DNA from 3 places in the Halomonas terrestris genome. Region 1 is predicted to be linked to each of the others. Evidence: predicted binding sites of a transcription regulator. Region 1 holds the regulator's gene; each other region holds the start of a gene.
The links. Region 1 encodes FNR, which switches genes on or off when oxygen is low (the NO sensors DNR and NnrR bind a similar motif). Its sites were predicted from a motif close to TTGATNTANATCAA; they were not measured.
Positions count from the first base shown of each region.

Region 2: a site for FNR is predicted at 1,423-1,436, ahead of kdgD (5-dehydro-4-deoxyglucarate dehydratase). Genes of this name have one in related genera too.
Region 3: a site for FNR is predicted at 1,177-1,190, ahead of ACOMD9_RS09930 (OmpW/AlkL family protein). Genes of this name have one in related genera too.

Region 1 covers NZ_JBMHFZ010000012.1:38,913-42,183, reverse strand. The annotation lists gene hemN (oxygen-independent coproporphyrinogen III oxidase) at 1-1,216, shown strand, start outside; gene fnr (fumarate/nitrate reduction transcriptional regulator Fnr) at 1,319-2,062, shown strand; gene ttcA (tRNA 2-thiocytidine(32) synthetase TtcA) at 2,178-3,086, opposite strand; gene ACOMD9_RS12550 (3'-5' exonuclease) at 3,183-3,271, opposite strand, start outside.
Region 2 covers NZ_JBMHFZ010000016.1:98,062-101,332, reverse strand. The annotation lists gene ACOMD9_RS15065 (ABC transporter substrate-binding protein) at 1-409, opposite strand, end outside; gene kdgD (5-dehydro-4-deoxyglucarate dehydratase) at 436-1,353, opposite strand; gene ACOMD9_RS15055 (Rossmann-fold NAD(P)-binding domain-containing protein) at 1,706-2,041, shown strand; gene ACOMD9_RS15050 (hypothetical protein) at 2,061-2,270, shown strand; gene ACOMD9_RS15045 (hypothetical protein) at 2,295-2,564, shown strand; gene ACOMD9_RS15040 (hypothetical protein) at 2,919-3,271, shown strand, end outside.
Region 3 covers NZ_JBMHFZ010000008.1:76,767-80,037, forward strand. The annotation lists gene ACOMD9_RS09925 (tripartite tricarboxylate transporter permease) at 1-390, shown strand, start outside; gene ACOMD9_RS09930 (OmpW/AlkL family protein) at 457-1,089, opposite strand; gene ACOMD9_RS09935 (OmpW/AlkL family protein) at 1,284-1,892, opposite strand; gene ACOMD9_RS09940 (hypothetical protein) at 2,208-2,501, shown strand; gene putP (sodium/proline symporter PutP) at 2,603-3,271, opposite strand, start outside.

The DNA of each region.
Region 1 (3,271 bases):
CTACGTGCATGTCCCCTTCTGCCGCCAGACCTGCTTCTACTGCGCCTGCAACAGGATCATCACCAGGGATACGCGACTGGTCGAGCCCTACCTTTCGCGCCTCGACCGGGAAATGGTCCTCACCTCGCGCCATCTCGATACCTCGCGGGAGGTCCAGCAGCTGCACTGGGGGGGCGGCACCCCCACCTTCCTCACCCTCGACCAGATGAGCGACCTGTTCGATCGCCTCGATGCCCGTTTCGGGCTCTCGGGCTCGAGAGAGCGCGACTATGCCATCGAGATCGATCCCCGGGAGGCCGATGTCCTGACCCTTCGCCACCTGCAGGCACTGGGCTTCAACCGCATCAGCCTCGGGGTCCAGGACCTGGACCTCAGGGTTCAGCGCGCCGTCAACCGGATCCAGCCCCGGGTGCTGACCGAATCGCTGGTCGACGAGGCCGACCGCCTGGGCTTCCGCTCGCTCAATCTCGACCTGATCTATGGCCTCCCGCTGCAGACCCGCGACAGCTTCGCCGAGACCCTCGAGCAGGTGATCGCCATGGCCCCGGCCCGCCTCTCGGTGTTCAACTACGCCCACATGCCCGAGCGCTTCAAGCCCCAGCGCCGCATCCCGGCCGAGCAGCTTCCCGGGCCCGAGGAGAAGCTGGCGATGCTGTATACCACCATCGAGATGCTGACCTCGGCCGGCTATGTGCACATCGGCATGGATCACTTCGCCCGCCCCGATGACACCCTGGCCGTGGCCCAGCGCCAGGGCACCCTGCAGCGCAACTTCCAGGGCTACTCCAGCCACGCCCAGTGCGACCTGGTCGGGCTCGGCGTCTCGGCGATCAGCCGGGTCGATGATGTCTACGCCCAGAATCACCGGGCCCTCGCCCGCTACGAGGAGACCCTGGATACCGGCCACCTGGCCACCGCCCGCGGGTGGCGCCTGACATTCGATGACCGCCTGCGGCGTCACGCCATCGAGCGCCTGATGTGCGACATGACCCTCGATCTCGAGGCACTGGGCAGGACCTACGGGGTCGACGCGGAGGCCTGGCTGGCAGACGCACTGGTCCGGCTGGAAGCGGCCGAGAGGGACGGCCTGGTGGTTCGCACCGGTCCTCGGCTGCTCGTCACGCCGATCGGCCGGCTGCTGATCCGTCACATCGCCATGGCCTTCGATGCCCATCTGCCCGAGCAGCAGGCAACGGGATACTCCCGTATCCTGTGAGGAACGCCTCCCGCGAGGTGCGGACCTACCTCCAAAGGGATGCTTTGCCGCCAGGCGTTAATCCTCCATAATGGTGGCAGACTCACCATCACGGAGGAGAGCATGCCTGATACCGCGCCCGGCAGGCGGCGTTCCCTGCTGCACGAGACCCGCTGCCAGACCTGTAGCCTCAGTTCGCTCTGCCTTCCGCTGGCACTCGAGGTCCAGGACATGGACCAGTTCGATGCCATCATCCGGCGCCGTGCTCCCCTGAAGAAAGGCGAGGCCCTGTTCCGCCAGGACAGTGCCTTCACCAGCGTCTTTGCCGTACGTTCGGGCAGCCTCAAGCAGGTCACCACCGAGGGCAGCGGCGAGGACCAGCTGACCAACTTCTACCTGCCCAGCGAGCTGGTGGGGCTCGACGGCATCGACGAGGAGTGCTACCCCGGCACGGTGGTCGCGCTCGAGACCACTACCGTCTGCGAGATCCCCTTCGACCGCCTCGACATGCTCTCCGAGGAGTTGCCGGAACTGCGCGCGCAGCTCTACCGCAGCATGAGCAAGGAGATGCGCGACGACCGCCGGATGATGCGGCTGCTGTCGCGCAAGACCGCCGACCAGCGCCTGGCGACCTTCTTCGCCGGCCTCTCCGACCGCTTCCGCCGCCGCGGCTATTCCCCCTACAGCTTCCGCCTCTCCATGTCCCGGGCCGATATCGGCAACTATCTGGGGCTGGCCGTGGAGACCGTGAGCCGTATCCTCGGCCGCTTCCATTCCCAGGGGCTGGTGGCCGTGTCCGGCCGCGAAGTGAACATCCTCGACCTCGAGGCCCTGGCCCGGGTCGCCGAGGAGGAAGGCGCCCGCTGAAGCGCTGCGCCCCAGCTGCAAACTGTTGATCAGCCTGGCAATATTCCGACACAGAAAACCCCACGCTCTCGAGGGCAGTGGGGTTTTCTTATGGCTTAACGCTTAAGGCTTACGGCTACTCGTTGAGGATATCGATCCGGTCGGCCTGCATCCGGGCCTGCTTCTCCTCCAGGCCGGCGAAGTCGAACAGCTCGCGGTCGGCGAGCTGGGAGGGCGCCACGTTGGTCACCGCCCTGAACATGTTTTCCAGGCGCCCGGGGTGCTTCTCTTCCCACTCGGCGAGCATCTCCTTGACCACCTGGCGCTGCAGGTTGGGCTGGGAGCCGCACAGGTTGCAGGGAATGATGGGGAAGGCCATCAGCCTCGAGAACTCGGCGATGTCCGCCTCCCGGCAGTAGGCCAGGGGGCGGATGACGATGTTCCGGCCATCGTCGGAGAGCAGCTTGGGAGGCATCGCCTTGAGGCTGCCGCCGAAGAACATGTTGAGGAACAGCGTCTCGAGGATGTCCTCGCGGTGGTGGCCCAGGGCGATCTTGGTGGCGCCGATCTCCTCGGCGAAGCCGTAGAGGGAACCACGCCGCAGCCGCGAGCAGAGCGCACAGGTGGTCTTGCCCTCGGGGGTCTTCTCCTTCACCACCGAGTAGGTGTCCCGCTCCAGGATATGGTACTCGACGCCCAGCTCGTCCAGGTACTCCGGCAGTACATGCTCGGGGAAGCCGGGCTGCTTCTGGTCGAGGTTGACCGCCACCAGGGAGAAGTTGACCGGCGCGTTGCGCTGCAGGCTGCGCAGGATCTCGAGCATGGTGTAGCTGTCCTTGCCGCCCGACAGGCAGACCATCACGCGGTCGCCCTCATGGATCATCCCGTAGTCGATGATCGCATTGCCCACCTGGCGCCGCAGCCGCTTCTGCAGCTTGTTGAACTCGCGCCTGCCCTTCGCGTCGAGGGCGTCGAGAGGGGGGGTATCGCCATCCGTGACGGAGGCGTCAGCGGGGCTGGGATCGAAGATCACGGCATCTTGCATGGTCGGGGCACTGCCAGAGCGGCTGGGAAATGACGGGAGCCTATCCTACCACTGCCGCCGCCGGCTGGCGACGGAATGCCCCGGATCGCGCTGGCCTCAGGAGGATCGCTTCGCCAGCATGGCCCCCCGCTCCAGGCGCAGGTACATGAGCGCCGTGGTCACGGCGTCCCCCAGGGCGGTATGGC
Region 2 (3,271 bases), on a different contig from region 1:
CCTTGGGTACCAAGTAGGCATTGCCCGGGTTAATCGCTACGGTCGGCCCGATGGTGTATTTCTCGAAAATGTTCTCGTAACCCTGAACGCCATAGAGGTAGCCCAGGTAGGACTGATCGTGGAAGATCATCAGGGTGTTACCGCGCGGATCGCGATCCAGCGTGCGGAAAGCGGAACTCGCACCGACGGCATCGACCTTCATGTTGAGGTCAAGCTTATTGGCCAGCTTGTCCACCACGATGCTGGAGTTCTGGTAGGTATCGCCCCCGGTAGACGTGGAGCCGATCACGACGCGGATATTGCCGCGCAACTGGCCTTCCTGGGCCATGGCGATGCCGGTGCCGAAGGTCATGGATGCCATGACGACAGCGGTGCCCAGTCCTGCCAGGGTCTTCTTGGATACGGTCATGCTTTCACCTCTTCGCTATTGTCGATTTATAGTTGCTTGGCAATGCCCACCAGCGTCTCGAGCTGCTGGCGCTCCTCGGATGAGGGCATGGTCAGGGGCGCGCGTACGCTGCCCGCCGGACGACCGATGATCTCGGCGCCGGCCTTGATCAGGCTGACGGCATAGCCCTTCTTCCGATCCCTGAGGTCCACGAAGGGAATGAAGAAGTCGTTGGTGATCTGCTTGACGACTTCGCTGTTGCCCTTGCGGAGTTCCTTGTAGAAGGTCACGGCCATGTCGGGCACGAAGTTGAACACGGCCGATGAGTAGGTGTTGACGCCGATGGACAGATAGGCCTCGGCGAAGATCTCGGCGGTCGGCACGCCGCCGATATAGACAAGCCGGTCGCCCACGGTCTTGACGATCTTGTTCAGGGCCTGGATGTCGCCCTTGCCGTCCTTGAGACCGACCAGGTTGGGGCAGGCCTCGGCCAGTGCCTTGACGGACCCGGCATCGAGGATCCCGTTGCCGCGGTTGTAATAGATGACATTGAGCGACGTGGACACACAGATCTGGCGGGCATATTCGACCAGTCCGTCCTGGGGGCATTCGGTCAGATAGGGTGGCATCAGCAGGATGCCGTCAGCACCGGACTCCTCAGCCGCCTGGGCGAAGGCCTTGCCGCTCTCGACGCTCAGCCCGGCACTGGCGATCACCGGCAGCTTGCCGTCCACCGTATCCACGGCCACGCGCACGATCTCGCGGAACTCGTCGAACGACAGGTTGAAGAACTCGCCGGTACCACCGGCCACGAAGACCGCGGAGATGTCGTGGCTGATGAACCACTCCAGCCGACGGCGATAACTCTCGGCGTCGAAACGGCCCTCCTGGTCGAAATCCGTGATGGGAAACGACAGCAGACCATCGCCGATGGCTTGCACCACTGCTTCTCTGGAAAACTTCACGCAACCGTCCTCATGCTTTCCGGGTCAGGGGCTCCCCGACCGCCTCGCGGGTGATCGACAACGGGTGTGTTGTCATACATCATACAACCGACAAACTAATCACCGACCGGTAGGCGGGCAAGCCCTAATGATCAAATTGCGACCAAAGTTTTAGGAAGCTCCCGACGTTGCCTCGTGCAAGGTCGCTTCTACAGGCTGGCTTACCCGCCATGAAGCAGTCGCTGCCGGCCAGATACTCATAAAGGGGGCAGACTGACCCCTGTTCGAAGCTCGCCCTCGCCGGGAAGCGGCCCCCTCCGCAAATAGCCACTCGACCCATCGCCTCAAAGGAACCTGAACCATGTAGAAGTGCATCCTGGCCTATGGCCGCCTGAACGATGAGCAACTGGCCCAGCTTGGCGAGGACTTCGAGGTCCAGGCCTTTCCGGGCCTGGCCTCCGCCGACGACCCGGCCTTCCGGGCCGCGCTACCCAGCGCCCACGGCCTCATCGGCGCCGGCCTGGCCATCTCGCCCGAGGTGCTCGACGCCGCGCCCCAGCTCGAAGCCATCGCCACCATCTCGGTATGCTACGACAACTACCCGGTCGAGGCGCTTACCCGTCGCGGCATCCTGCTGTGCAACACCCCCGACGTGCTCACCGAGACCACCGCCGACACCGGCTTCCTGCTGGTCATGGCCGCTGGGTGAACCCGACAAGGTGCAGGTGGTGGATCCGGATCCGCGTGATGGTGTGGCGGGGTCACTGGAGCTGCGCTGCAAGCTCGATCATGCGATCGGGTTCCCGTACTACAAGATCGAGGGGCTGGCGGCGATACTCGGTGAGCGTGGCGATGGCCTGCTGCTGTTCGGCGTGCGTGAACAGGGCAGAACCCATGACGACTTCGCCTATGTGTGCCGTTTGGTGGGAGCGCATTAAGAGATCAGTGACCAGGGCAATGTCGTGCTCATCGACGAGATACGAGAGTTTTACGCTTTCGACCCGAGGCACCATGAGGGCGTACGTTACGAATGCGGCCTCTCAAGCCTGGAGTATGATCCCTATCATGCCCGGCTCTATCTGTTGACCAGTTTCGAAACCGAGCTGGACGGTGTTCCCCATATCGGGGGTTACCTGTGGGTGATGGGGCTCGAAGATTTACCGGCGGGTCGACAACCCACGCTATTGACCACAGCAGGTTCTCTCGAAGGTGATGCGGAGTGTGGCGCTTGACGCACGGCTTCCGATGGTCGTGCCAATAGCTGGGTAGTCTGCGCATTCGCGTGTGATGGGCTCGCTTGACTCCTCATGCTTGTGTCGTAAGCTCAGACATGCAAGCCCCGCTGATGGCGGCCCGGTGGCCTCGACCGGCACCAACCGAGGCACCCCGGCACCCAGGCGTTTTGAGGGTGCGCCGCTTGGCGGTACGCCACCACCCAAGGCCTCGCGCATCCCGAGACGAGGCCGCCCGCCCGGGCTGGATGCAGTACGTCTTCCTCGGCACTGACGTGCCATCACCCACCAGGGGATTCACATCCCCGGTGGGGTAGGTGTGTCCCCTGTGTGCATTACCACAGGAGATCCACCATGAAATCCTTCGATATGTCGTCTCTGGCTCGTGACTACGGTTTTGTGGACAAGGTCCGCATCAGCGAGCGGGTCATGGATGACTGCATGTATGTCGCGGAGCACCTGGTCTCGGACTATGGGGCCAGCCCCATCGAACGATTCCAGCTGCTGCTGCAGCGCGTGGCCAGCCAGCTGTCCGGGTACCCAGAGGGGACTCAGGCGGTGCGGCTGACCCACCATCGCATCCCGCCCAGCGGGAACCCCCACCAGCCTCTGGCTCTTGAGCTCGAGGCCATCGTCGTGCAAGACGACCGTCAGCACGGTGACTACCTGCTGGTGGCTCGGCACGACGAGCTGAACCACGCGCTGCT
Region 3 (3,271 bases), on a different contig from region 1:
TACGCCTTCTTCGAGATGCTGGGTTTTCGCTCCAGCGCTAGGTTGATGCCCTCGCTGGCCATCGTGCCGGGGCTTACGCTCGCACTGTTCATCCTGGGACGACAGGTGGTGAGGCTGCGTCGGGTGGGCGGCGTGGTCAACCTCGATTCCCGCAATGAGTTGCCGGTACTGGGGGGGATCCTGCTCTACGGCGTCGGGATCTGGCTGGTGGGCTTCAACCTGGCGACGCCGCTGCTGCTAGCCTGGTTGTTGCTGCGCCATGCCGGAATGCGGCTGTTCACCGGTCTGCTCTATGGACTGGTGGTCTATGCCACGGCCCAGCTGATGTTCTGGTTGATGCGCATCACGCCGCCGGTGGGAAACCTGATCAACCTGCCGATGCCGTGGTAACTGCCCCTGCAGCTGCAATGCAACGAGGCCCGCCATCGGCGGGCCTCGTCGTGTCGGGCGGGGGGCTCAGAAGCGGTAGCTGATGCCGCCCATCACCACCCAGGGGTCGATATTGACGGTGCCGGCATCGGCGCCACCGACGGTGGCGTCGGAGTCGATATCGATGTACCAGGCGGCGGCGTTGAGCGCCCAGTTGTCGTCGATCAGCAGGTCCACGCCTACCTGGCCGGCCGCGCCCCAGGAGCTGTCGAGTTCGAGGTCCACACCTTCCACATCCAGCTTCTCGCTGGAGAAGCGGGTGTAGTTGATGCCGGCGCCGACATAGGGCTGGACCCGGGCCGCGGTGCCACCCAGCGGGTAGTACTGCACGGTCAGGGTCGGCGGCAGATGCTTGGTGGACGCCAGGTTCTGTCCGTTCAGGTTGATGTCATGCTCGAAGGGCAGGGCGGCGAGCAGTTCCACGCCGACCTTGTCGTGGAAGCGGTAGCCCAGGGTGAAGGCGAAGTTGGTGTCGTCCTGGACGTCGACGTCCAGGGCGCCGTCGACCAGGCTGCCGTTGTCGCTCTTGGGGGCCACCTTGGCCACGCCCAGGCGGGTGAAGAAGTCGCCGGCGCCGTAGGCGAAGGCCTGGGTGCTGGTGGTGAAGGCGGCGGCGGCCAGGCCGGCGGCCAGCAGGGTGGGGGCGAAGGGCTTGCGCATGGATCGACTCCTTGGCGGGGACTGAGGGGTGGTTTCGTTCGCAATGATCGAATACCGCCATTCTACTCAGTGCGTAATAACGCTTTCTTGATCCAGGGCAATAGTTTCTGAAGCCGGCCATTTCTCCTCTCGCCCATCACGACGACGCCGGGCACTGGGCCCGGCGTCGAGGTGGCATCGTCGATGGGGAAGCCTCAGAAGCGGAAGGTCACGCCACCACCGATGGTCATCGGGTCCACCTTGGCCGTGCCCTGGCGCTCGCCGGCGACGGAGATGCGCGAATCGACGTCGGCGTAGTTGGCGAAGCCGTTGAGCATGATGTTGTCGGTCACGGCAAGGTCGATGCCGACCTGGCCCACGGCGCCATAGCTGCGACGGGCATCGATGCCTTCCGGCTCTCCGGAGAAGCGGGTGTAGTTCAGGCCCGCCCCTACATAGGGCTGGACGCGCGAGTCCAGGCCGCCGAGCGGATAGTAGTTGACCAGCAGATTGACCGGCATGCGGTCGATGGTGCCGAGGTCGCCCCCGCCCAGGGTAAGGTCATGCTCGATCTTCTCGGAGGTGTTGAGCTCGAGGCCGATGTTGTCGTGGAACAGGTAGCCGGCGCCCAGGGTGAAGCCTGTCTCGCCGCTGCTGATCCCGAGGTCCTGGCCCAGTACCTCGCCGTTGTCGGAACGGGTATCGCTCTTGGCGAAGCCGCCGCGGACGAAGACGTCGCCGGCGCTGTAGGCCAGGGCGGCCTGGCCGGCCATGGCGAAGCTGGCGGCAATCACGGTGGCAGAAAGCATCTTGGTCTTGGTCATCACGGGGTCCTCCCTAGGGTTTCTTTCCAGAAACGTCAGTTACCTGAACTGTTGATCCGTCAACAGCGTGCCGGCTGATCCGGCATGAGCGATGGGATGATTATAGGAAACAGCGTTTCTAAAAGTCTTGTAAAAAATTGTTATGGCCGCCGAGATGCTGATACAGCCGCTTTATCGATCGGCTCTCCCATTGAGGATAGGGCCATGTGATGAAGTTTTGCAATGTTTGTACAAAAAATGTCGCGCTGCAGCGTGTCGGCTCGCGTCAGCGCCCGGAATCGTCTTGAATAGGAGCAGGCGACAAGGAGAGCCGTGATGAGGAGCGAGACACGTCGGCGCCTGCCGTGGACGGCGCTGGGATCCATCCTGCTTGCTGCGGGCCTGGCGGTGTGGCTGCTGCTGCAGCCGACGCTGCTGCGCGACCTGCCGATGTGGCTGCGATTGCCGCTGATGGCATTGGGCATCTGGGCGCTGGGCTCGGCCTTCATGCTGGCGCTCGGCGTGCAGGCCCGCTGGCCCTGGCTGAGGCGGGCCTGCTCGCCGCCCTGGAGCCTGGTGGCGCTGGCACTGTTCACCCTGGTGCTCCTGCTGCGGGCCCTGACGGGCTGAGGCTGGTTGCCACCCCGCCGAAACCGCAGGAAGCCGCCCCCGGGGGCGGCTTCCTGCGGTTGGCGCGTCGGGGCAGGGCCGAAGCGGCCCCGCCCGATCGATCAGGCCCGGTCGAAGGTGTCGAAGTCGGCCGTGATGGCGTCCGTCGGTTCCTCGGTGGCCAGGCTCGCCACCACGATGGCGATGTAGGCGAAGATGACCCCCGGCACGATCTCGTAGAGGTCGAACAGCCCGCCGGAGAGCTCGGCCCACACCACCACGGTGACGCCGCCCACCACGATGCCGGCCAGGGCGCCCCACTTGTTCATGCGACGCCAGTAGAGCGACATGATCAGCGCCGGGCCGAAGGCGGCGCCGAAGCCGGCCCAGGCGTAGGCCACCAGGTCGAGCACCGTGGCATCGGGGTTGAGCGCCAGCAGGTAGGCCAGCACGGCGATGCCGATCACCGCGAAGCGGCCCACCCAGACCAGCTCGGTCTGGCTGGCGTCCTTGCGGAAGATGGCCTTGTAGAAGTCGTCGGTCAGCGCCGAGGAGGAGACCAGCAACTGGGAGTCGGCGGTGGACATGATGGCGGCCAGGATGGCGGCCAGCAGGATGCCGGCGATCACCGGGTGGAAGATCAGGTTGACCATCACCATGAACACGGTCTCGCCGTCGGCCAGGTCGCGCTGCACGAAGCCCACGCCGAGCAGGCCCACGGCGACGGAGCTGACCAGGGCGATGGCGGTCCAGGAAACGGCGATGCGACGGGCGGCGGGGATGTCGCGGTC